One region of the Prauserella oleivorans genome, then DNA from elsewhere that is predicted to be linked to it. Evidence: riboswitches for the same ligand, from Rfam matches in the RefSeq annotation. Region 1 holds a riboswitch; each other region holds the start of a gene.
What was found. Region 1 has a riboswitch for cobalamin ahead of ACFSZT_RS05230 (ABC transporter substrate-binding protein). Riboswitches for the same ligand answer to the same signal wherever they lie in the genome.
Positions count from the first base shown of each region.

Region 2: it holds a riboswitch for cobalamin, as region 1 does, so the genes downstream of both, ACFSZT_RS15560 (CbtB domain-containing protein) here and ACFSZT_RS05230 (ABC transporter substrate-binding protein) in region 1, are expected to answer to the same signal.
Region 3: it holds a riboswitch for cobalamin, as region 1 does, so the genes downstream of both, ACFSZT_RS26115 (putative cobaltochelatase) here and ACFSZT_RS05230 (ABC transporter substrate-binding protein) in region 1, are expected to answer to the same signal.

Region 1 is NZ_JBHUNT010000001.1:1,044,770-1,052,724, forward strand. It holds gene ACFSZT_RS05205 (DUF4395 domain-containing protein) at 26-460, opposite strand; gene ACFSZT_RS05210 (TlpA family protein disulfide reductase) at 602-1,111, opposite strand; gene ACFSZT_RS05215 (LmeA family phospholipid-binding protein) at 1,122-2,060, opposite strand; gene ACFSZT_RS05220 (response regulator transcription factor) at 2,243-2,995, shown strand; gene mshD (mycothiol synthase) at 3,023-3,943, shown strand; cobalamin riboswitch at 3,941-4,124, shown strand; gene ACFSZT_RS05230 (ABC transporter substrate-binding protein) at 4,183-5,211, shown strand; gene ACFSZT_RS05235 (FecCD family ABC transporter permease) at 5,208-6,239, shown strand; gene ACFSZT_RS05240 (ABC transporter ATP-binding protein) at 6,236-7,051, shown strand; gene pstB (phosphate ABC transporter ATP-binding protein PstB) at 7,082-7,861, opposite strand; gene pstA (phosphate ABC transporter permease PstA) at 7,896-7,955, opposite strand, start outside.
Region 2 is NZ_JBHUNT010000001.1:3,181,462-3,189,416, forward strand. It holds gene ACFSZT_RS15525 (hypothetical protein) at 117-461, shown strand; gene ACFSZT_RS15530 (hypothetical protein) at 458-754, shown strand; gene ACFSZT_RS15535 (DUF2218 domain-containing protein) at 748-1,095, shown strand; gene ACFSZT_RS15540 (M56 family metallopeptidase) at 1,141-2,094, opposite strand; gene ACFSZT_RS15545 (BlaI/MecI/CopY family transcriptional regulator) at 2,091-2,456, opposite strand; gene ACFSZT_RS15550 (DUF305 domain-containing protein) at 2,552-3,169, opposite strand; one part of gene ACFSZT_RS15555 (IS5 family transposase) at 3,272-3,772, opposite strand; one part of gene ACFSZT_RS15555 (IS5 family transposase) at 3,775-4,140, opposite strand; cobalamin riboswitch at 5,234-5,418, shown strand; gene ACFSZT_RS15560 (CbtB domain-containing protein) at 5,478-5,639, shown strand; gene ACFSZT_RS15565 (CbtA family protein) at 5,666-6,406, shown strand; gene ctaD (aa3-type cytochrome oxidase subunit I) at 6,500-7,955, shown strand, end outside.
Region 3 is NZ_JBHUNT010000001.1:5,309,558-5,317,512, forward strand. It holds gene cobO (cob(I)yrinic acid a,c-diamide adenosyltransferase) at 1-570, opposite strand, end outside; gene ACFSZT_RS26115 (putative cobaltochelatase) at 602-2,647, opposite strand; adenosylcobalamin (AdoCbl) riboswitch at 2,658-2,811, opposite strand; gene cbiE (precorrin-6y C5,15-methyltransferase (decarboxylating) subunit CbiE) at 2,863-4,089, shown strand; gene cobM (precorrin-4 C(11)-methyltransferase) at 4,086-4,841, shown strand; gene ACFSZT_RS26130 (cobalt-precorrin-5B (C(1))-methyltransferase) at 4,838-5,905, opposite strand; gene ACFSZT_RS26135 (cobalt-precorrin-6A reductase) at 5,917-6,669, shown strand; gene ACFSZT_RS26140 (arabinosyltransferase domain-containing protein) at 6,714-7,955, shown strand, end outside.

The DNA of each region.
Region 1 (7,955 bases):
GTGACAGGGATACGTACTCTTGCGATCAGGCTTGCTCGGCCCGCGGCGAGAGGCGCTTGAACAGCAGGTACATCTCGCAGCCGAGGCAGAAGTTGAACGCGGCGTTGAGGAACGCGGCGAACAGCGCGAATGCCGTGGCGACGATGCCGAGCGTGGTCACACCACTGGCATACCCGACCGTGCCGACGAGCGCGAACACGAACCCGACCGCCTGGGCGAACCGCAGCGGAGCCGCGTCCTCCCGCTCGTCGGTGGGCCCGAGCCTCGGCGCCAGGAGCACCCGGTACAGCACCGAGTAGGGCGCGGGCTTCAGGCCGATGAACGCGCCGATGCCGAACACCACCGTCTGTGCCGCGAGCAGCGGCCACCAGCCGGTGAGCAGGACTACGGCGAGGACGACCGTCGTCACGGCCGCGGCGAAGCGCGGTCCGCGTGGATCGACTGCGGGTCCTGCGGGCATGTCACCTCCTGGCGTCGTGGCTACGTCGGGCCGGAACTTGCGGAGCCGACGAACACAGGCTGCTGCGCACGCGGCACAGATCGACCGCGCGCCGCTGCGTCAGGAGGTGGTTGGGCAGCCTGTCCACGGTGATCAGCCTACCTAGGCTCCCTGATCGCGGGAACCGCGTTCAGTCTGTGGGACGAGGTGCGGTTCGAGCGCCGCGAGCAGCTCGGCGCTCTTCGGGACGCCGCCGACCCGCAGCAGCTCCCGCCCCTGCGGCGCGTAGGCGATGGTCGTCGGGGTGCGCAGCACGCCGAGGTCGTGGGCGACGTGTGGCCGGTCGGTGACGTCGAGGTCGACGTGCCGCAGGCCCTCGGTGCGCTCGGCGAGGTGCGAGAGCAGTGCCCGCGTCTGCCGGCACGGCGCGCAGAACGTGGTGGAGATCTGGACCAGTGTCACGGCGTCGCCGTCCAGAACCTCGGCGACGGCCGCGGGCAGAGTGTCCGCCGTTCCGGTAGCCGTGTCTGCCGTTCGCGTAGCCGTGTCTGCCGTTCCGGTAGCCGTGTCTGCCGTTCCGGTCAGGCGTATGCGGCCGTCGCGGCGGCGCATCGCCACCCCGACGACCAGCCCGGCCACCAGCGTGACCAGCAGCACGACCAGACCTGTCACCACACGTCCCCTACTGAGCGGAGTCGGCACCGGCGAAGGTGACGTTCTTCGCCTCGCCCTTCAGTGTGATCGAGCCGGGCGCCACCGTGACCGCCGTGGGGGTGACCGTGAAGGGCAGGTCGCCCGCGTTGATGTCCGCCTCGAAGTTCGGCAACAGCTGTTGCTGCACAGCCTGGGGAACGACCGTCGTCTCCTGGTCATTCCCGAACTGCAGCCGGTGCGGGGTGATCTTGATGGTCGTGCCGTCCAGCTGGATCATCGCGAAGGCGAAGATCTCCACCTCCTCGCCCGCGATCTGCACCTTGCCCGACAGCCGGACTCCCGCGGTGCTGTCGTCGGACTCACCGGACTCGCCGGACTCACCCGACTCGCCGGAATCCCCGGAGTCGCCGGACCCTCCCGAGTCGCCCGAGCCGCCGGAGCCGTCGGAGTCACCGGAGCCGCCGGTGTCGTTGCCCGAGCCCTCGCCGTTGCGGACGTAGGACTCCGACGACGGCTCGATCTGCAGGTCCTTGATGTTGTGCAGCGGCTTGACCTGGTTGATGTCGCTCGCCTTCAGCGTGACCTGGCCTTCGAGGTCGCCGATGTTGATGTTCTCGACGTTGCCCGCCGTGAGGTCGGACAGCGGTGCCGTGACGTCGCGCAGCTCGGCGCGGACGGCGACGTCCGACAGGATGTCCTGCACCTGCACACCTTGGGCGGACACGCTGATGTGGTCGTACTCGCCCGAGATGGCCTGGGTGGCGAACGGGAAGCCATGGATCGTGACCGCCGGATCGTCGCGCAGCCCCAGTTGCTCGCGCGCCTTCTGGGAAACGGTGTGCTCGGCGAACGCCGCCGCCGCGAAGTCCGCACCGACGAGGAGGCCGGCCAGCACGATCAACACCGTGATGAGCCTGCGGGCCCGGCGTCCGGAGCGCCGTCGAGGTGACCGGGCTTGCTGGGTCACAGCATTGCTCACAATCCGCTTCCGATCTGTTACGTCATGGTTCCGGCGGGTGCACAACTGTGTGCGAAAGGGTGTGATGCCCGTTTCACGACAGCAGACATGTCACACCACCGCGGGTTATTCTCACTGACGACCTGCCCGAGTCCGACTCGAGGCGATCGAAAACACGTGAGGCGGTGGCGATGAGCCTGGACTTGCTGGTACTCACTCCGGAATCCGATGCCACCTCGGTACTACCCGCTCTCGACCTGCTCCCGCACACCGTACGCGTGCGGGCGCCCGAGGTCACCGCGCTGCTCGACGCCGGCCACCGTGACGTCATTCTGCTCGACGCACGCACGGACCTGGCGTCGGCCAAGAGCCTGAGCCGGTTGCTGAAGGGCGCCGGCGACGAGGACGCGACGACCCCGGTCATCGCGGTCGTCGGCGAAGGCGGCCTCGTGGCGGTCAGCGCGGAATGGCGCACCGACGACATCCTGCTCCCCACGGCTGGCCCGGCCGAGGTGGACGCCCGGCTGCGGCTGGCGACCACCAAGGACGGCGCCACCACCCAGGTGGACGCCGAGCTGCGGGTGGGCGACCTCGTGATCGACGAGGCGACCTACACGGCGCGGCTGAAGCGGCGCACGCTCGAGCTCACCTACAAGGAGTTCGAGCTGCTCAAGTACCTCGCGCAGCACGCGGGCCGGGTGTTCACCCGCGCCCAGCTGCTGCAGGAGGTCTGGGGCTACGACTTCTTCGGTGGCACCCGGACCGTCGACGTGCACGTGCGGCGGCTGCGCGCGAAGCTCGGCCCCGAGCACGAGCAGATGATCGGCACCGTGCGCAACGTCGGCTACAAGTTCGAGCGCCCGGCGAAGAGCACCGGACCGGTCAAGGGCGGCACCCCGGCCGTGCCCGAGTCCGTGGAGGTCACGGAGTACTCCAACCGCTGACCCCGGCCGGGCGATTAGCCTGAACCCATGCTGGAACTGGCGTGGGTGGACGACCTCGACGACGCGCGCACCCGAGCGGTGCGCGCGTTGTTGTCTGCGGCGAGGAAGACCGACGGCCGGCCCGAGATCGAACCGGGAGGCGAACTGCCCGGCGAGTTCCGCGGCGGGCGCTACCTGCTGGGCGCGGTCGCCGGCGAGCTCGTCGGCGTGGTCCACCTCGACCCGGGCGGTGACGCCTTCGGCAGGCAGGTCGCCGAACTGATCGTGCATCCGGACCACCGGCGCCGGGGGTACGGTGCCCGCCTCGTCGAGGCGCTGCTCGCGGAGGTGCCCGCCAACCTGCGGGTATGGGCGCACGGCGACCACCCGGCGGCCGCCCGGCTGGCCGAGCGGTTCGGGCTCGCGAGGGCCAGGGAACTGCTGGTGATGCGGGTCGACTCCGAGGGCGCAGACTGGCCGGAGCCCACCCCACCAAGGGGCGTCTCGCTGCGGACGTTCGTTCCGGGCAAGGACGAGCAGGCCGTCATCGACGTCAACAGGCGTGCCTTCGACTGGCACCCCGAGCAGGGCACGTTCACCGTCGAGCAGCTCACCGAGGCCGAATCGCAGAGCTGGTTCGACGCCGACGGCTTCTTCCTCGCCGAGAACGCCGAGGGCCGGGTCGTCGGCTTCCACTGGACCAAGGTCCACCCGCCCAACCCGGAGCGGTTCGGCGGTGAGCCGGTGGGCGAGGTGTACGTGGTCGGCGTGGACCCGGCCGCCCAGGGCGGCGGCCTCGGCCGGGCCCTGACCCTGGCCGGCCTGCGCTACCTGCGCGAGCGTGGCCTGCGCCAGGTGATCCTCTACGTCGAGGGCGACAACGCGCCCGCCGTCGCCGTCTACCGCAGGCTCGGTTTCGAGCGGCACGAGGTCGACGTGCAGTACGCCACCGGTGACGCCGCGGCGTGATAGCGTCGCGCCGCCAGTCGTACTCACGCACGTCGTGAGTCAGGAAATCCGGTGCGAATCCGGAACTGACGCGCAGCGGTGAGGGGGACGGGCGGGACAGCACGCCACTGGACTCGGTCTGGGAAGGCGTCCCGTCCGGACGATCCCGAGTCCGAAGACCTGCTGGCACCGGTCTTGTGCCGGAAGTCGCTGTCCGCTTCGGGCTCCGCGTTTGGGCCCGCCGACGCAGAGGAACGTCCGTGCCGCTGCACCGCACCACGTCCTTGATCGCCGCCCTTCTCGCCGTGCTGCTCCCGCTCGCCGGGTGCGGAGCCGCCGCCGGCCCCACGGCTCGGCAGGCGGCGCCGGGCTACCCCCGCACGGTCGCCAACTGCGGCTTGCCCACCCGCGTCGAGGCGCCGCCGCGGCGCGTCGTGTCGCTGAACCAGGGCAGCACCGAGATCCTGCTCGCGCTCGGCCTCGGCGACCGGCTCGCGGGCACGGCCACCTGGACCGATCCGGTCCGCCCCGACCTCGCCGAGGCCAACGCGCGCGTGCCGAGGCTGGCCGACAACATGCCGTCGTTTGAGGCCGTGCTCGAAGCCGAGCCCGACTTCGTCACGGCGTCCTTCGCCTCGACGCTCGGGGTGGGCGGCGTCGCCACGCGCGAGCGGTTCGCCGAGTTCGGGGTGCCGAGCTACCTCTCCCCGGCCGACTGCGTGAAGGACAACAGCGGAGGAGGCGACGGCCGCCGCGGTACGCCGCTGACGATGGAGACGATCTACCGCGAGATCCGTGAGCTGGCGAGGCTGTTCGGCGTGGAGGAACGCGGCGAGCGGCTGGTCTCCGACCTGCGCGGGCGGCTCCACCGGGCCACGGCCGGGCTCGACGCGTCCGGGGTGACGCTGCTGTACTGGTTCGCCAACTCCGACTCGCCGTATCTGGCGGGGTGCTGCGGCGCGCCCGGCATCATGACGGAGGCCGTCGGTGCGAGGAACGTCTTCGACGACACGCACGACGAGTGGCCGCAGATCAGCTGGGAGACCGTCGCCGAGCGGGATCCCGACGTGCTGGTGATCGGTGACCTTACCCGCAGGTCGCAGACCGCCGAATCGGCGGCCGCCAAGATCGAGTTCCTCGAGTCGCACCCGGTGACGCGCGACCTGGACGCCGTCCGGCACAAACGCTACGTCCTGCTGAGCGGGCAGGCGATGAACCCGACGATCCGCACGGTCGATGGCGTGGAGGAGCTGGCGAGCAAGCTGCGCGAGTTCGGGCTCGCCAGGTGAGCGTCCGGCAGGCCTCGCGCGTCGCGTCGCCGGTCCTGCTGCTCGGCGGAGCCGCGGTGCTGGTGGCGTCGGTCGCCGTGGCCATCACGATCGGTCCCGCGGACATCCGGGTCGGTGACGTGTGGTCCGCCGTGGCCGCGCGGCTCGGGGTGGGCGAGTCGGCCCTGTCGGTGCTCCGGGACGGCATCGTGTGGAACCTGCGGTTGCCCAGGACGTTGCTCGCGGCGGTGTGTGGTGCCGGGCTGGCCGTGTGCGGCGCGATCATGCAGTCGCTGCTGCGCAACCCGCTGGCCGACCCGTTCGTGCTCGGGGTGTCCTCCGGCGCCTCGACGGGGGCCGTGCTCGTGGTGGTGCTCGGAGCCGGTGGCGGCGTGCTGTCGCTGTCGGCCGGGGCCTTCCTCGGCGCCGTCGGGTCGTTCGCGCTGGTCCTCGCACTGAGCCACACCCTCGGAGGCACCACCGACCGGGTCGTGCTCTCCGGGGTGGCCGTGATGCAGCTGTTCTCGGCGCTGACGTCGTTCATCGTGCTCACGTCGGCCGATGCCGAGACCACGCGCGGCGTGCTGTTCTGGCTGCTGGGCTCGCTGAGCAACGCGGGCTGGCCGGAGATGGTCACGTGCGCGTCGGTGCTGGTGGCGACGCTGCTGGTGTGTGGTGGGTACGCCCGCTCGCTGGACGCGTTCGCGTTCGGGGAGGACGCCGCCGCGACGCTCGGAGTGCCGGTCGCGCGGACGCGGCTGGTGCTGCTGTGCGTGACCGCGCTGCTCACCGCGGTGCTGGTCAGCTCGGTGGGGGCGGTCGGATTCGTCGGGCTGGTCCTGCCGCACGCCGCCCGTGCCCTGGTCGGGCCGAACCACGCGACGCTACTGCCGGTAAGCGCGCTGGCGGGTGCGGTGCTGCTCGTCTGGGTCGACACCGTGGCGCGGACGGTGCTGGAGCCGCAGGAGGTGCCGGTCGGCGTGGTGACCGCGCTGATCGGCGTGCCCGCGTTCGTGCTGATCCTCTACCGCTCGCGAGGCGCGCGATGAGCGGTCTCATGGCGCACCGGGTCACCCGCACCCTCGGTGGTCGGCTGGTGCTCGACGGCGTGACCATCGCCCCGGAGCCCGGCGCCACCGTCGGCGTGCTCGGGCCGAACGGCTCCGGGAAGTCGACGTTGCTGCGGGTGCTCGCCGGAGTGCTCGCGCCGACGTCCGGGGTGGTGACGCTCGACGGCGAACCGCTGGACGACGTCGGCCGTCGCACGCTCGCCCGCCGGGTGGCGGTGGTCGAGCAGCAGGCCGACACGCAGGTGCCGCTCACCGTGCTCGACGTGGTGCGGCTGGGCCGGATCCCGCATCGCCGGGCCTGGTCGCCGGCGTCGGCGGAGGACGAGGCGGCCGTGTGGGCGGCGCTCGAGCACACCGGGCTGGCCGGCAAGGCGCACCGGCGGTGGCAGACGCTCTCCGGTGGTGAACGGCAACGCGCCCAGATCGCCAGGGCGCTCGCGCAGCGGCCGCGCGAGCTGCTGCTGGACGAGCCGACCAACCACCTCGACATCCAGCATCAGTTCGAGCTGCTGGACCTGCTCGCGGGCCTGCCGGTGACGACCGTGGTGGCGTTGCACGACCTGAATCTGGCGGCGATGTACTGCGACCGGATCGTGGTGCTCGACACGGGCAGCGTGGTGGCCGCCGGACCGCCGGGTGAGGTGCTCACCGAGGAGCTCATCGCCCGCGTGTACGGCGTGGCTGCGGAGGTGACCCGGCAGCCGGAGGGATATCCGCACGTCCGGTTCGTGCGAGGACCGGTCCGGCCGGAGCGGCGACGCTGCCGACCCCGCCGGAGGGCGACGTCCTGAACGTCCTGAACGTCCTGAAGACGTCCCGAATCAGCCGAAGCGGCCGGAGATGTAGTCCTCCGTGGCCTTCTTGCTCGGGGTGGAGAAGATCTTGGTGGTCTCGTCGATCTCCACGAGCTCACCGGGCTTGCCCACGCCCTGCAGGTTGAAGAAGCCGGTCACGTCGCTGACGCGGGCCGCCTGCTGCATGTTGTGCGTGACGATGACGATCGTGTAGTTGGCCTTGAGCTCCAGCATCAGGTCCTCGATGGCCTGCGTGGAGATCGGGTCGAGCGCCGAGCACGGCTCGTCCATCAGCAGCACGTCGGGCTGGACGGCGATGGCCCGCGCGATGCACAGCCGCTGCTGCTGACCGCCGGAGAGGCCGGAGCCGGGCTTGGCGAGCCGGTCCTTGACCTCCTCCCAGAGGTTGGCCGCCCGCAGCGACCCCTCCACCAGGTCGTCCATCTCGGACTTCTTCATCCGCCGGTTGTTCAGCTTCAGCCCGGCGGCGACGTTGTCGTAGATCGACATCGTCGGGAACGGGTTGGGCCGCTGGAACACCATGCCGATCTGCCGCCGCACGTTCACCGGGTCGACGCCCGGGCCGTACAGGTCGTCGTCGTCCATGACGATCGAGCCTTCCACCCGCGCGCCCGGCACGAGCTCGTGCATCCGGTTGAGCGTGCGCAGGAACGTCGACTTGCCGCACCCCGAGGGTCCGATCAGCGCGGTGACCGACCGTGGCTGGATGGTCATCGACACGCCCTGCACGGCGAGGAACTTGTCGTAGTAGATGTCGAGATCCTTGACCTCGATGCGCTTTGCCACAGTGCCTTCCTAGTCTTCCTGGCCGGCGGGCCGCTCAGCCGCGGGCCTTGGGTGCGAACAGTCGGGAGATCAGCCGGGCGATGAGGTTGAGCAC
Region 2 (7,955 bases), 2.1 Mb from region 1:
TCACAGTCTGTGCAACCACCTAGCAATACATGGTGACCATCATATGCACACTTTGATTTGACAGAGACACTATGTATCGTAAAATGCCGGCATCGGACCGGCGAGGAGGCATTGCTGTGAGCGAACGTGGTGTCGATCTGATGGCGAAAGCGAGTCGGCAGCTTGAGGAGGTGACCGCGTTCTTCGGCCGGCTGGACGCCGCGGATCTGAGCAGACCCTGCGCCGACGAGGGCGGCGACAGCGCCGGAGAAACGGTCGGCGCGGTGACCGTGCATATGGCTGAGGGCTACCACCATCTCGGTCGGTTTCTGCAGGCCAGCGGTTACGTCCCAGCGGTTCCGGCTGCGGAGAACAGGCACGAGCACGGCCACGGGCTACCCCGACCGATCCGCCGGATTTTCCTAGCCTGCTGGAGCGCCTGGCTGGCGGAAAGGTCCCGATCGGTCCGCTGGCGGACTTGACCGATGAAGACCGCGCGACCTATGTGGACAGCGTGCGCTCCGTGCTGGTTCCGGGCGGCCGCTATTTCATGTTGTGCTTCAGCGACCAGCAGCCAGGCGACCAGGGGCCGCGGCGGGTGAGACACGACGAGATCACGACGTCCTTCGCTCAAGGTTGGCGGATCGACTCGATCGAACCCACGACGCTGGACAGCCCTACCGACCCGGACGGCTCAAGGCATGGCTCGCCGCCCTCACTCGGACCTGAGGCTGTTCGCCTGACGGGCAAGTCCAGAAGGGAGAACGCATGCTGACCGCTGAAGCTCACATCCGGACAGCACACCCCAGCCGATATCTCGTCCAGCTCTGCCGGCACGCCGACAACATCAGCCATAGGCTCCGGCATCTCCACGCCGGGGCGGTGCAGGCGCGCCCTGAGGTGCTGAGCGTCGAATGGTCCGAGACGCGGGGGGTGCTCACGTTGAACTGGGGGCGGTGCACCATGCAGGCTGGCTCGGGCATGCTGGCGCTGCGCGTCGAAGTCCCCAACGAGGAAAACCTGCAACAGGTCCAAGACATCATCGCCGGAAACCTCGAACGGTTCGGCAGGCGCGACCACCTGGCGGTGACCTGGCGACCAGTAGCGCGGGCGTGAATGGCTTGGCCGTGTTTGAAGCCTGCTCTCACCGCACGACCCTGGCTAGCCGCCCGGCGAGCAGCTGATCAGGGCGATTCCCAGCAGCAGGGTGGATCCGGTGAGGAATGGCAGGGTCGCTGCCGTCATGCCCATGATCCCGCAGGAGATCGACCTGCGTAGTTTGCCCGGCGGGAGGGATCCGTGTCGCAGCCGAGCGAGCCGCAGGTCCACGGCCTCCTGGGCCATGGCCAGCGACGTACTCGGCGCGCCGTGGCTGGACACGTTCAGCAGCGCGGTGCGCACCGCGGCGGGCCCGCAGCTGCGCACGGCCTCGGCGTCGGCGGCCAATTCGACCAGCTCGCGGACCGCCCGCGGAGCCTGCCGGAACAGCGGCACGAACGGCAACGCCGCGCGCAAGGCATCCGCGGTGGCGACCAGGAGGTGGTGCCTGCCGGCGAGGTGCGCGTGTTCGTGCGTGAGAACAGCTGTGACCGCGTGGTCGTCCAGGTGCTTGGTGAGGCCCTCGGTCGCCACGACGATGCCGGGACGGCCGGCCATGCTGAACGCGAGCGGGTGGTCGTGCGGGAGCCACAGGGTGTCCGGCGGGCCGGTCTCCGTCCGGGCGGCCAGCCGCAGGACGGAGAGATTCTCCTGACGTTTGCGGGCTCGCTGCCGGGCGCCGCGGATGGAGACGATCACCAGCCGGATCGCGAAGGCGCCCAGCAGCGCTCCGCCGAGCAGGCCGGCGAACTCCTCGACCCGGGGTGGCGAGCCGTGCTGGAGCGCGGCCCAGCACCGATCGATCAGGGCGAGCAGGGGGGCGCTTGCACCGTGGCCCGGCGTCAGTAACAGCAGTACACCGGCCGCGGCAGTGAGCACGACACCGGCCATCGAGATCAGCCACGCCACGATCAGCAGCAGCGGGTCGCGGCGGCGCAGGTCCATCCGCCGTAGGACACCGGGGACAAACCAGCCTGCGGCGAGCGCGCCGGCGAGCAACGCGACGGCGATCGTCATCGGCGCCGGACCCGCTTCTTGCGCAGCGCGCTGCGGAGCAGGTCGGTTTCCTCGTCGGATCCCGATGCGATGAAGTGCATCAGCACCGCCTCGGGGTTACCCGAGGAGTCCAGCACGTCACGCAGGGCCTGCGCGGCGGCTTCCTCGCGGCTGAACGAAGGTTCGTAGTAGTAGGCCTTACCGTGGAGTTCCCGCTTGACCCACTCCTTGCGGTGCAGGTTGTCCAGTACGGTCATCACCGTGGTGTAGGCCAGCTGCCTGCCGGTGTCGAGCTGCTCCAGCACATCGCGGACCTTGATCGGTTCCTCCGCGTCCCAGAGCACGTCCATCACCGCGGCTTCGAGTTCGCCGAGACCGTGCATGGCACCTCCTTACGAAGCAACATCGTACGCGAGGTGCCGCTGTGCGGGGAGCAGGCCAGGGGCTGCTCCCCGCACAGGGCTCACTGCTCAGCTCATTACTGGCCGAGCATCGCCTGCATCTCGCTGATCTCCGCCTCCTGAGCGTCGATGATCTGCTGCGCCAGTGCCTTGGCCTCGGCGTTGCTGCCGTTCTTCAGCTCCGCCTCGGCCATGTCGACGGCACCCTGATGGTGCTTGATCATCATTTCCATCCACAGCCGATCGAAGTCGGCACCCGAGGCCTGCTCGAGCTGCCGCATCTCCTCGTCGCTCATGCCGCCTTCCATGCCCTCCATGCCGGGCATATCCATGCCGGGCATGCTCGACATGGTCGGCGTTGCCGGTGCGCCCCACTCCTTCAGCAGATTGGTCATCTGCTGAATCTCGGGATCCTGCGCGCCCTGGATGCGGGTGGCGAGGTCCTTGACCTTCGGGTCGGTGGCGCTGTCGACGGCCATCTTGGCCATGTCCACCGCCTGCTGGTGGTGCGGGATCATCATCTGCGCGAAGGCGATGTCGGCGTCGTTGTGGCCGGCCTGCTCCGCGCTCGTAGCCGGGGCCGAGGTTCCGCTCTGGCCCATGTCCATGCCCGACATGTCGTCATCGTTGCCGCCGCAGCCGACGACGAGCGCGAGGATCGCCGCGGCGCTCGCGCCGATCAGTGTCTTCTTCATGAATGCTTCAACCTTCTGTCTGTCTGGGGACTGTTCAACGTCAGGACTTCCCTGCGTGCCTTGGGGCAACGCTGGGTGACCATCTAGGTCGTGTCCTGCAATTCATCGTAGCCAGAGGATGATGGCGGCGATGGTGAGTTCTGCCTGGTAGTAGGCGGCGCGTTTGGCGTAGCGGGTGGCTAGGTCGCGGAACTGTTTGAGCCGGTTGAAGCAGCGTTCGACGACGTTGCGCTGCTTGTACAACTCGGCGTCGAAGGCGGGCGGGCGTCCGCCCCGTGAGCCGTGCGCGGCGCGGCGGGCGATTTGGTCGTCGCGTTCGGGGCTGACGAACCGGATCCGGCGTTGTCGCAGGGCGTGGCGGGTCGAGGGGTGCGAATAGGCCTTGTCCGCGATCACCACCTCGGGACGGCGGCGTGGGCGGCCAGGCCCGGTGCGAGCGACACGGATCCCGTCCAGCAGCGGCACCAATTGTGGATTGTCACCAGCCTGCCCCGGGGTGAGCACAACCCGCATGGGCAGCCCGCGTCCCTCGACCACGAGGTGGATCTTGGTGCTCAATCCGCCGCGGGAACGTCCGAGTCCTTCGCCGTCGACCGCGATCGCCTCGATGGCGGGCGTGCAGCCCCCTTTTTCCGGGCTCCCGCAGCATGCTGGTGAGCCCGGACCACCGAGGAATCGACACTGATCACCCACTCCACGTCCCCGACAGCGTCGTCTTTGACGATCACCTCGTCCAGAATCCGCTGCCAGGTACCGTCCTTGGTCCACAACCGCAGCCGCTCATGGGCGGTCTTCCACGGCCCATACCGTTCGGGCAGATCACGCCAGGGCGCGCCGGTCCGAAGCTTCCACAGAATCGCATTGATCACCTGCCGGTGATCCCGCCACCGCCGCCCCGGCCCCGACACCGCCGGCAGCAGCGGCTCAATCCGCGCCCAGGCCCGATCCGTCAACTCACCCCGACCAACCACGGACAAGATCAAACCCCATCCGCAGCTAGATCATTTACAGGACACGCCCTAGATGCGCAGGATGCAGACAGAGGTGAGCAAGGACCGTCCGGCTCGCGGTGGTGATCTGTTCCCGGGGTGTGTGGATGAGCGCGCGCCGATCCGGCGAACATGTGTTCGAGTCCTGAATGTGGCGACGAGCCATGAGGCGAGCAGTACGAGCCCGGTGGCGGCGAGCAGCACCGCGAGGCAGAGGTGCATCAAGTCGTGGCCGGCTCCCGGTGCCGGATCGCCAGCTGAGGGAGCCTCAAGCATTCCACTCACGCTGCTCGGTGCCTCGGACATCGCGGCGGCGGGGGAGTCGTCGGCCATCGCCGCGTGAGCCGTGAGGAAGGGTATGTGATGCATGCCGAGCACAGCGAGGGCAAGCACGCACAGCAAGAGCACCTGCTGTCCTCGACGGGTGCTCGCTCGCATAGCGTTCACGGTAACGACTCCTCCGTAGGCTCCGGGCATCGGGAGCCGATCACCTGTTGCTCAGTGGCCGCAGGTGACACGCTAACCGTGCTGTCGCAGTTCACGTGGCCGAACGAATTGCTGCGAGCCTGCCGGCATTCCGGTACCGCTCCCTCGTTACCTGGTCGTCCGGTGACTGGGTTGCGGCGTTCCAGGTCGCCAGCGTCCCGATTGGTGCCATGCGGCGGTCCTTCTTCTCGGCGATCGTGAACCCGGCTTCGCGAACGAGTGCTGGATCTGGCCGAACAGGTTCGGTCTACGGTCGAACGAGCCCCGCGCGGGATCGGCTTCCTCGTGGGCGTCCTGGTGCAGCTCCATCTCGGTGTCGGCTCGCCTGGTCTACGAGTCGCCACGGGATCGGCTGTAAGGGCAGGTGAGCGGGTCATGGACCGGGTGAGCCAAGCGGAATCCGAACGCGGGAACGAACGCGTGGCTCTTGCGCTGTACTGCTCATCGTGGGAAGGCACTCGTATCGATGGTGACGCCATCGCGGACCGTCAAGACTACACCAAATATACTATCGTTGGTAGTAGATTTGGTGTAGCTGTGGCGTGGTCCACACGGGATCTCGCGGCCTTGTGGCTGGTGCTTCGCCTGCCTACGCTGACTGAGCCGCAGTGCTGGGAAGCCGGTGTGAGTCCGGCACGGTCCTCGCCACTGTGACCGGGATGCGCACGTCCACGACGTTTCGAGTCAGCCACTGGACCTGAGAGTCAGGTCTGGGAAGGCGGGCGTTCGTGAGGACCCGGAAGTCAGGAGACCGACTGCGGTGGTTCTGGTCCGGTTCCACGAGGTATGGAAGGAAGGCGTCGATGGCGACCCCTGTACCTGCTTTACGCTCCGTGCGCACGGTTCCGTTGTGGGCATGGTTGCTGGCATTGTCCTCGCTCCTGGTGCTCTACGTGATTCTGCAGGAGAACGGCATGCTGCTCGGGCAGGCAGCTGAATTCGTCCACGAGTTCGTTCACGATGGACGGCACGCGCTGGGCGTGCCGTGTCACTGAGGAGCGGCGAGATGGCTTCGTATGGCATGAAACAGATCGTTGCGCGTGGTGCGCTCGCCGGACTGCTGGCGGGCGTCGTGGCCGCTCTGGTGTCCGTGCTTATCGTCGAGAGGCCGATGCGGGCGGCGCTCGTTATCGAGGACGCTCGTCCTGCGGCCCCCGGCGCACGTGGCGGGGACTTGTTCAGCCGTCCGACCCAGGTCGTGGGCGGGATGGTGGCCGCAGTGGTCGTGGCGGTCCTGATCGGGATCGTGTTCGCCGTGGTCTACCGGTGGGTCGCTGAGCGTGTCCACCGGCAGAGTGCCTTCGCTCGCAGCCTGCACCTCGCCGCCGTGGGTTTCGCGGCGATCGTGTTGCTGCCGATGGTGAAGTACCCGGGGAACCCGCCCGGCGTCGGCGATCCCGACACCGTCGACCAGCGCACGAATATGTACCTCTCGTTGATCGCTGCGGGGCTCGTGCTGGCGGTACTCGCCCACTGGGCATACCGTGCGCTTGCGAAACGCAACTGGCCTGGCCCTATGCGCGGTGTCGTCGCCGCAGGTGGCGCGATTGTTCTCGCCGGTGTGGCCTTGGCGGTGTGGCCGGCGAACCCGGACCCGATCCCGCCGGATGTCCCAGCGGCGCTGCTCTGGCAATGGCGACTGGCGTCGCTGTTCGAGCTGGCGGCGCTGTGGGCGGCGCTCGGCGTCGGCTTCGGCCTGCTCGTCGACTCCTCTGCGCGTCGCTGGGCAGCGGGACAGCGCGCGGCGGTCGCACCCACCTGACCTGCACCGGTGAAGCCACTCGCGTGACCTTGCCCACCAAACTACTATTCAACCTAGTGGAAGTGAGCAAGGTCACGCGAGTGGAGTCCGGTCATGGCTATCCGACCCGGCCGCATCGCCGTACGACGCGCTTCTGTCCGTTCGGTGCCCAAGGGTTCCCGGCTGCTGTCCTTGCTACGGACTACCGATCACAAGCAGATCGGCATCCTCTACCTCGCCACGTCGTTCGGGTTCTTCCTGGTCGGTGGTGCGCTCGCGCTGCTCATGCGTGGCGAACTCGCTCGGCCGGGCCTGCAGTTCCTGTCGCAGGAGCAGTACAACCAGCTGTTCACCATGCACGGCACGATCATGCTGCTGCTCTACGCGACGCCGAATCTGTTCGCGTTCGCCAACCTGGTGATGCCGTTACAGATCGGGTCGCCGGATATGGCGTTTCCCCGGCTGAATGCCTTGTCGTACTGGCTGTTCCTGTTCGGCGGGCTGATCGTGCTCAGCTCATTGCTCACCCCGGGCGGTGGCGCCGACTTCGGCTGGACGGCCTACACGCCGCTCGCGCGCGCGGAATACTCGCCTGGCATCGGCGGCGACCTGTGGATCTTCGGACTCATTGTGTCCGGGCTCGGCACCATCCTCGGTGCCGTCAACGTGATCACGACGATCGTGTGCCTCCGGTGCCCGGGCATGACGATGTGGCGGATGCCGATTTTCACCTGGAACCTCCTGTTCACGAGTGTGCTGATCTTGGCGGCCTTCCCGATTCTGACCGCGGCATTGTTCGCGCTCGCCGCTGACCGGCGTCTCGGGGCGCACGCGTTCGATCCGGCCAATGGGGGTGTGATTTTGTGGCAGCATCTGTTCTGGTTCTTCGGTCATCCCGAGGTCTACATCGTGGCGCTGCCGTTCTTCGGCATCATCACCGAGATCATCCCGGTGTTCTCCCGCAAGCCGCTGTTCGGCTACCGCCTCATGGTGTTCGCGACGATGGGCATCACGGCGTTGTCCTTCGCGGTGTGGGCGCATCACATGTTCGCCACCGGTGCCGTCCTGCTGCCGTTCTTCTCGTTCCTTACGTTCGCGATCGCGGTGCCGACCGGGATCAAGTTCTTCAACTGGATCGGGACGATGTGGAAGGGCACGCTGACCTTCGAGACACCGATGCTGTTCTCGGTCGGCTTCCTGGTGACCTTCCTGCTCGGTGGCTTGACCGGCGTGCTGCTGGCCGCGCCACCGTTGGATTTCCAGATCACCGACAGCTACTTCGTGGTGGCGCATTTCCATTACGTGCTGTTCGGCACCATCGTGTTCGCCACGTTCGCGGGCGTCTACTTCTGGTTCCCGAAGATCACCGGGCGGATGCTCGACGAGCCGCTGGGCAAGCTGCATTTCTGGCTCACGTTCATCGGCTTCCACCTGACATTCCTGGTGCAGCACTGGCTGGGCGCTGAAGGCATGCCGCGTCGCTACGCCGACTACCTGCCCTCCGACGGGTTCACAATGCTGAACACGATCTCGACCATCGGAGCATTCGTGCTGGGCCTTTCGATGCTGC
Region 3 (7,955 bases), 4.3 Mb from region 1:
ATGCTTGACCTTGGTCATCTCGGTCACCAGGTCGGCGGCGTCGAGCAGGGCCTGGGGTGCGTTGCGGCCGGTGATCACGACGTGCTGGCGGCCGGGCCGCTCGCGTAACGTGGTGACCACGTCGTCGACGTCGACCCAGCCCCAGTGCAGTGGATAGGTGAACTCGTCCAGCACGTAGAAGTCGTGCCGCTCGCCGGCGAGCCTGCGCTTGATCTCCGCCCAGCCCTCGCGGGCGCTCTCGGCGTGGTCGGCGTCGCTGACCCGCTTGCGGGCCCAGCTCCAGCCCTCGCCCATCTTGTGCCACTCGACCGGGCCGCCCTGGCCGGTCTGCTCGTGCAGGCCGCCGAGCGCGCGGAACGCCGCCTCCTCCCCGACTCGCCACTTGGCCGACTTGACGAACTGGAACACGCCGATGGCCCAGCCCTGATTCCACGCGCGCAGCGCCATGCCGAACGCGGCGGTGGACTTGCCCTTCATCGGCCCGGTGTGGACGGCCAGGATCGGGCGGTTGCGCCGCTGGCGCGTGGTGAGCCCGTCGTCGGGCACGACCCCCGGTTTGCCCTGCGGCATCAGACAGCCCTCCGGTCTCCTGCGGACGTCATCAGGCGGCCCTCCGTTTCACCTCGCGGGTCAGCGCGTCGGCCGCCACCTCACCGAGCGGGACGTGCTCACCACCGAGCCTGGCCGCGAGCCGTGCGGCGAGCCCGAGCCGCATGCGCCCGCTCTCGCAGTCCATCACGACGCTCGACACGCCGGTGCGCGCGAGCAGGTCGGCCGCGGCGTGGGAGCGCGCGACGGCGTCCGTGCCGCTGGTCGCGCGGCCGTCGGTCACCACCACGAGCAGCGGCCTGCGCCTCGGGTCGCGCAAGGCCTCGACGCGCAACACGTCGGCCGCCCTCAGCAGTCCCTCGGCCAAGGGGGTTCGCCCGCCGGTCGGCATCGCCTCGAGCCGGGCCGCCGCCACGTCCACGCTCGCCGTCGGCGGCAGCGCGACCTCCGCGCCCGACGCCCGGAACGTCACCAGGCCGACCTTGTCGCGCCGCTGGTAGGCGTCCAGCAGCAGCGACAGCACCGCGGTCTTGACCTCGCGCATCCGTGCCTTCGCCCCCATCGAGCCGGAAGAGTCCACACAGAACAGCACGAGGTTGCCCTCCCGGCCCTCCCGGCGGGCGTACCGCAGATCGTGCGGCCGGAGCACCAGAGCTGGGCCACCACGGCCGCGTGCTCGCTGATGCGGTGCGGCGGCCCGGACGGTCGCGACCAGGTGCGGCACACCGCCGCGTTCCCCGGCCGGGCGTACCCCGACCGTCCGGCCCCGGTCGCCGACCGCCCGCGAGCGCCGACCGTGCGCACCCGACCCGGTGCCGGAGACGCTGAACAGCCGCGCCCGGTACGGCGTCCCCGCACCGACCTGCCGCTCCCCCGTGTGTCCGCCGTTCCCGTCGCCGTGTCTGCCGTCTGTGTCGCCGTGTCTGCCATCTGTGTCGCCGTGTGCGCCGTTCCCGGGCTCCGGTGCGCCGCCCCCACCATCCGGACCGCCACCATCGGGCCCGTCACCGCCGGGTCCCGGACCACCACCGCCATCCGGACCGTCGCCGTCACCGTCCGGCCCGTCGTCAGGAGGTCCCGGTGTGGGCGGCTGGGCATCACGCAAGGCCTGCTCCAGCTCCTCGGAGTCGATCCCCGGCGCGTCGAACGGGTTACGCCTGCGCCGATGCGGCAGCGCCAGCCGGGCCGCCACGCGGATGTCCTCTGTGGACACGGTGTCGCGGCCGCACCAGGCGGCGTGTGCGGTGGCCGTGCGGGCGGTGACGATGTCGGCGCGCATGCCGTCGACGTCGAACGCCGCGCACACCTCGGCGATCTGCAGCAGCGACTCGTCGGTGAGCGTCACGGACGGCAGGAGGCGCTGCGCGGCGGCGATCTCGGCGGCCAGCGCCGCGTCGGAATCGGCGTAGCCGGCGGCGAAGGCGTCCGGGTCGGACTCGTAGGCCAGCCGCCGCCGTACCACCTCCGCGCGCTCGGCCGCGTCCCGGCTGGAGGCGACCTCGACGGTGAGCCCGAAGCGGTCCAGCAACTGCGGCCGCAGCTCACCTTCCTCCGGGTTCATGGTTCCGATGAGGACGAATCGGGCCGCGTGCGACACCGAGACACCCTCGCGCTCCACGGTCACCCTGCCCATCGCCGCGGCGTCGAGCAGCGTGTCGACGAGGTGGTCGTGCAGCAGGTTGACCTCGTCGACGTACAGCAGGCCACGATGCGCGCCCGCCAGCAGGCCCGGCTGGAAGTCGGTGACGCCGTCGCGCAGGGCACGTTCCAGGTCGAGCGAGCCGACCACGCGCTCCTCCGCGGCACCCACGGGCAGTTCGACGAGCCGGGCCGGCCGCCGGTGCGCGGCCGGGTCCGTGGCGTGCGGGCCGTCGGGGCAGCCGGGATCGGGCCGGGCGGGGTCGCACGAGAAGCGGCAGCCGTCCACCACGTCGACGTCGGGCAGCAGGCCCGCCAGCGCGCGCACCATGGTCGATTTCGCGGTGCCCTTCTCGCCGCGCACCAGCACTCCGCCGATGGCGGGCGAGATGGCGCACAGCACGAGAGCCAACCGCAGCTCGCCCATTCCGACGACTGCCGTGAACGGGTACGGCCGCATCCGCACACTCCCTTGCTCGACGGTGGGTGTCCTCGCCCACGCTGCGCCAGCACGACAAGGCGACCACCGAAGCTCTGACTCCTGGCCCGACAGACCAGTCACAGTGGCGGGACCGTCCCGGATTCGCACCGGGTTCCACGACGATCGCGGTGCGATCATCGCACACGTTCCACCGGCCTCAGGTGTTCGCCACGACACAGCTACCGTGCGTGGACGTGACGATCGTGGTGGTGGGCATCGGCGCCGACGGGTGGGCTGGGCTGCCGGAATCCGCTCGCGCCGAGGTGCGGGCGTGCGACGTGCTGTTCGGCGGACGCAGACAGCTTGACCTGGTGCCGGACGGCCCGTACGAGAAACACGCGTGGCCGAGCCCGTTGCTGCCCGCGCTCGACGGCCTGCTGGCCGAGCACGCCGGGCGCCGCGTCGGTGTCCTCGCCAGCGGCGATCCGCTGCTGTCCGGGATCGGCGGCACGCTGGTGCGAAGGCTGGGCGCCGAGCGGGTGCGGGTGCTGCCCGCCGTGTCGTCGGTGGCGCTGGCACGCGCCCGGCTGGGCTGGACCGCCGAGGAGACCGAGGTGGTGAGCGCCGTCGGCCGCGACGTGCACCGCGTGCTGCGGGCCGTCGCGCCGGGGCGGCGGCTGCTCGTGCTCAGCGCGGGTGCCGACACGCCCGCTCGCGTCGCCGCGCTGCTGACCGACCGCGGCTACGGTGCGAGCAGGCTCGCCGTGCTCGAGGAGCTCGGCGGGCCGGACGAACAGCGCCGCGACGGCACAGCCCGCGACTGGCCGCACGCGCCCGGCGCGCCGCTGAACGTGCTCGCCGTCGAGTGCGCGGGCGGGCCCGCGTTCTCCCTGCTCGCCGGGCTACCCGACGACGCCTTCGAGCACGACGGCCAGCTCACCAAACGCGATGTGCGCGCCACCGCCCTCGCCCGGCTCGCGCCGCTGCCCGGCGAGCTGCTGTGGGACGTCGGCGCCGGGGCGGGCAGCATCGCCGTCGAGTGGTGCCGCGCGCACCCGGCCAATCGCGCGGTGGCCGTCGAGTCGCGGCCCGACCGCGCCGAGCGCATCGGCCGCAACGCCGCCCTGCTGGGGGTGCCGGACATCCGCGTGGTCACCGGCGCGGCACCGGAGGCGCTCACCGGGCTGCCCGAGCCGGACGCGGTGTTCGTCGGCGGCGGCGTCAGCGCGCCCGGGGTCCTCTCCGCGTGCTGGCAGGCGCTACGTCCGGGCGGCCGGCTCGTCGCCCACGCCGTGACGCTCGAGGCCGAGCAGGCACTCACGCGCGGCCACGCCGAGCACGGCGGCGAGCTGACCCGCATCTCGGTCGAGCACGCCGCACCGCTCGGCGGCCTCACCGGCTGGACCCCCGCCCGCACCGTGACGCAGTGGACCGTCACGAAACCGCCGACCGTCGACCACAGTGGAGTGACCAAGCAGTGACCGTGCATTTCATCGGCGCCGGCCCGGGCGCCGCCGACCTCATCACCGTGCGCGGGCAGCAGCTGCTCGCCCGCTGCGCCGTGTGCCTCTACCCGGGGAGCCTCACGCCCGCCGATCTGCTCGCGCACTGCCCACCGGACGCGCGCCTCGTCGACACGGCCGACCTCACGCTGGACGAGATCGTCGCCGAGCTGGTGGGCGCGCACGAGGCCGGCGCCGACGTGGCGCGGCTCTGCTCCGGTGACCCGGCCGTCTACAGCGCCGTCGCCGAGCAGATGCGCAGACTCGACGCGGCCGGGGTGCCCTACGACGTCACTCCCGGCGTGCCCGCGTTCGCCGCCGCCGCCGCGACGCTCAAGCGCGAACTGACCGTCCCGACCGTCGGCCAGAGCGTGATCCTCACGCGCACCCAGGCCCGCTCGACCGCCATGCCCGAGGGCGAGGACCTCGCCACCCTCGGCAAGTCCGGCGCCACGCTGGCCCTGCACCTCGCGGTGAACCGGATCGAGCAGGTGGTGGCCGAGCTCCTGCCGCACTACGGCGCCGACTGCCCCGCCGCGGTGGTGGCCCAGGCCAGCCAGCCCGGCGAGACCGTGCTGCGCGGCACGCTCGGCGACATCGCCGCCCAGGTCCGCGAGGCGGGCATCACGCGGGCGGCGATGATCCTCGTCGGCCGGGTGCTCGCCGCCGAGAACTTCCCGGACAGCTTCCTGTACTCGGCGAGCCGGGAACGCAGCGCACGCGGCAGCTAACCGGCGCGCCCCACGATCGTGCCCGCGCGGTCGATGGCCACGACGTCGACCTCGACCGGAGCATCCCCGAGCACCTCCGCCGCCTGCCGGCGCGCCCGCTCGGCGACCAGCTCGCCCAGCGCCAGCCCCTCGGCGTGGGCGAGCTCCAGCGCGTGCAATGCCGTGTTGGCGTCCCGGATCGGCCCGGCCAGCTGGGGGTGTCCGGCGTCCGCGGCGAGTCCGGCGAGCAGTCCGAGATCGACCTGGGAACGCTTGGAGTGCAGGTCGAGGTAGCCGGCGGCGAGTTTGGACAGCTTCGCGAACCCGCCGGCCAGGGTCAGCCTCGGCACGGGATGCCGCCGCAGGTACTTGAGCACCGCGCCCACGAAGTCGCCCATGTCGAGCAACGCCGTCTCGGGCAACCCGTACAGCTCGGTGACCACGCGTTCCGACGTCGAGCCGACCGCGCCGGCCACGTGCCGGTGTCCCAGCGCCCGCGCGACGTCCACGCCGCGGCGGATGCTGTCGATCCACGCCGAGCACGAGTACGGCACCACGACGCCGGTCGTGCCCAGCACGGAGAGCCCGCCGACGATGCCCAGCCGGGGGTTCCACGTGTGCCGCGCCATCTCCTCACCGTGCGGGATGGCGATCTCCACCACCACGTCGCCGGACCCGCCGTGGGCCGCCGCGACACGCTGCACCGCCTCGGTCATCAGCCTGCGTGGCACCGGGTTGATCGCGGGCTCCCCGACCTCCAGCGGCAGCCCCGGCAGCGTGATCGTTCCCACGCCCGGGCCCGCGCGGAACGTCACGCCGCTGCCTGTCGCTGCCGGGGTCACGGTGGCGACGACGAGCGCCCCGTGGGTGACGTCCGGATCGTCGCCCGCGTCCTTGACCACGCCCGCGCTCGCGCGGCCGTCGCCGAGCTCCTCGGTAGCGAGCGCGAACGCGGGCCGCCTGCCCTTGGGCAGCAGCACCTCGACCGGGTCGGGGAACTCACCGGTCAGCAGCGCGGTGTAGGCGGCGGTGGTCGAGGCCGTCGCGCACGCGCCCGTCGTCCAGCCGTAGCGAAGTTCGGTCACACTGTCTCTCCATGGGAAGTATCGCCCCGCGGGTGCTCATCCTCGGCGGCACCTCCGAGGCCCGGGCGCTCGCCGCCGGTCTCGCCGGGCACGGCGTGCCGGTGACGTCGTCCCTCGCCGGTCGCGTGGCCAGGCCCCGGCTGCCCGAGGGTGACGTCCGCATCGGCGGCTTCGGCGGTCCGGACGGCCTCGCGCGGTGGCTCGCCGACGAGGGAGTCGCCGCCGTGGTCGACGCCACGCACCCCTTCGCCGAGCGGATCTCCGTCTCCGCCGCGCTCGCCACCCAGCGTGCCGGGGTGCCGCTGCTCCGGCTCGAACGCCCCGGCTGGCAGGCGGGCCCCGGCGACGACTGGCGCTGGGCCGACACCCTCGACGACGCCGCCGCGCTGCTGCCCGACCTCGGCACCCGCGTGTTCCTCACGAGCGGTCGGCAGGGCCTCGCCGCGTTCGCCCACCTCGACGCGCTCTGGTTTCTCGCGCGCTGCGTCGACCCGCCGGAACCCCCGCTGCCCCGCCACCTCGAGGTACTGCTCAGCCGCGGTCCGTACCGCATCGAGGACGAGACCGCACTGCTGCACCGGCACCGCATCGACGTGCTGGTGACCAAGGACAGCGGAGGCAGCATGACCGAGGCCAAACTCGTCGCGGCGCGCCGCGCCGGCATACCGGTCGTCGTCGTGCGCCGGCCGCCGCGGCCTGCGGCCCCGCATGTCCCCGACGTACCCTCGGCACTGCGCTGGGTGCTCGACCGGGTGATCACCTAGCCCCGCGAGAAGGAACTCTCCGCTTCCCGCTAGCGTGACATTCGATGCGGCCAGCCACCTCAACCTCGACCGAAACCCCCGGCGGTGCGCCGGAAAGCACCGCTGTCCCTGCCACGAGCACGGAGAAGCGCACCCGCTTACAGAGGTGGCTCGCGGCAACGCTCGGCCTGATCGCCGCCGCGTGTGCCATCGCCTACCCGTTCCTGCCGGTGGTACAGGACACCGCCCGGATCGTGTGGCCGGTGTCGGGCAACACCGAGCAGGTGAACGCGCCGCTGGCCGGGTACTGGGCCCAGCACCTCGAGGCGGGCATCCCGTGCGCCACGGTGCAGTCGGTCGACCAGCGCACACCCGGTGACGCACTGCTGTTCGCCACCGTGCCGTCGGCCCGGCTCGGCTACGGCGCGGGCCTGCAGCTGCGCGTGGACGACGGGCTGCTCGTCGCCGTCAGCCGCGGTGAGCAGGTGGTGCGCCAGCCGTTGCCGCAGAACAACTGCGACGTGCTGGTGGATTCCGACGCCAACCGCACGACGATCTCGGTCGGCGGCACGCCCGTGTACCAGCAGGACGGCGACTACCGGCCGCGCGTGGTCGGCATCTACACGAGCATCGAGGGCGGGCGCGACCCGATCGACGGGCTCAACGTGTCGATCACGCCGGACACGCGGTACCAGTCCTCCCCGACCGTGCTCAAGATCGTCGTCGGCGCCGTCGGGGTGCTCGCGATGATCGGCTGCCTGTTCATGGTGAACCGGCTCGACCGGGGGGTGGCGCGCCGTGCGCCACGCTGGGCCCCGGTGGGCTGGTGGCGGCTCACCGGGCGGGACGCACTCGTCATCGGCGTGCTCGGCGCGTGGGTGTTCATCGGGCCGGTGACCTCCGACGACGGCTACATCCTGTCGATGGCCCGCGTCACCGAGGACGCCGGATACCTCACGAACTACCACCGGTGGTTCGGCGTCGCGGAGGCTCCGTTCGGCTGGTTCTACCACGTCTACCAGGCGATGTCGCACGTCAGCGTGGTAGCGCCGTGGATCCGCGTGCCGTCGTTCCTGCTCGGCGTCATCAGCTGGCTGCTCATCAGCCGCGAGGTGATGCCGCGCCTGGGCAAGGCCGTGCGGTCGAGCCGCGCGGCGGGCTGGGCCGCGGCCACGGTGTTCCTCGTGTGGTGGCTGCCCTACAACAACGGCACCAGGCCCGAGCCGGTCGCCGCGGTCGGCTCGCTGCTGGCCATCTGCGCGGTGGAGCGAGCGCTGGTCACCCGCCGCCTGCTCCCGGTGTGCCTC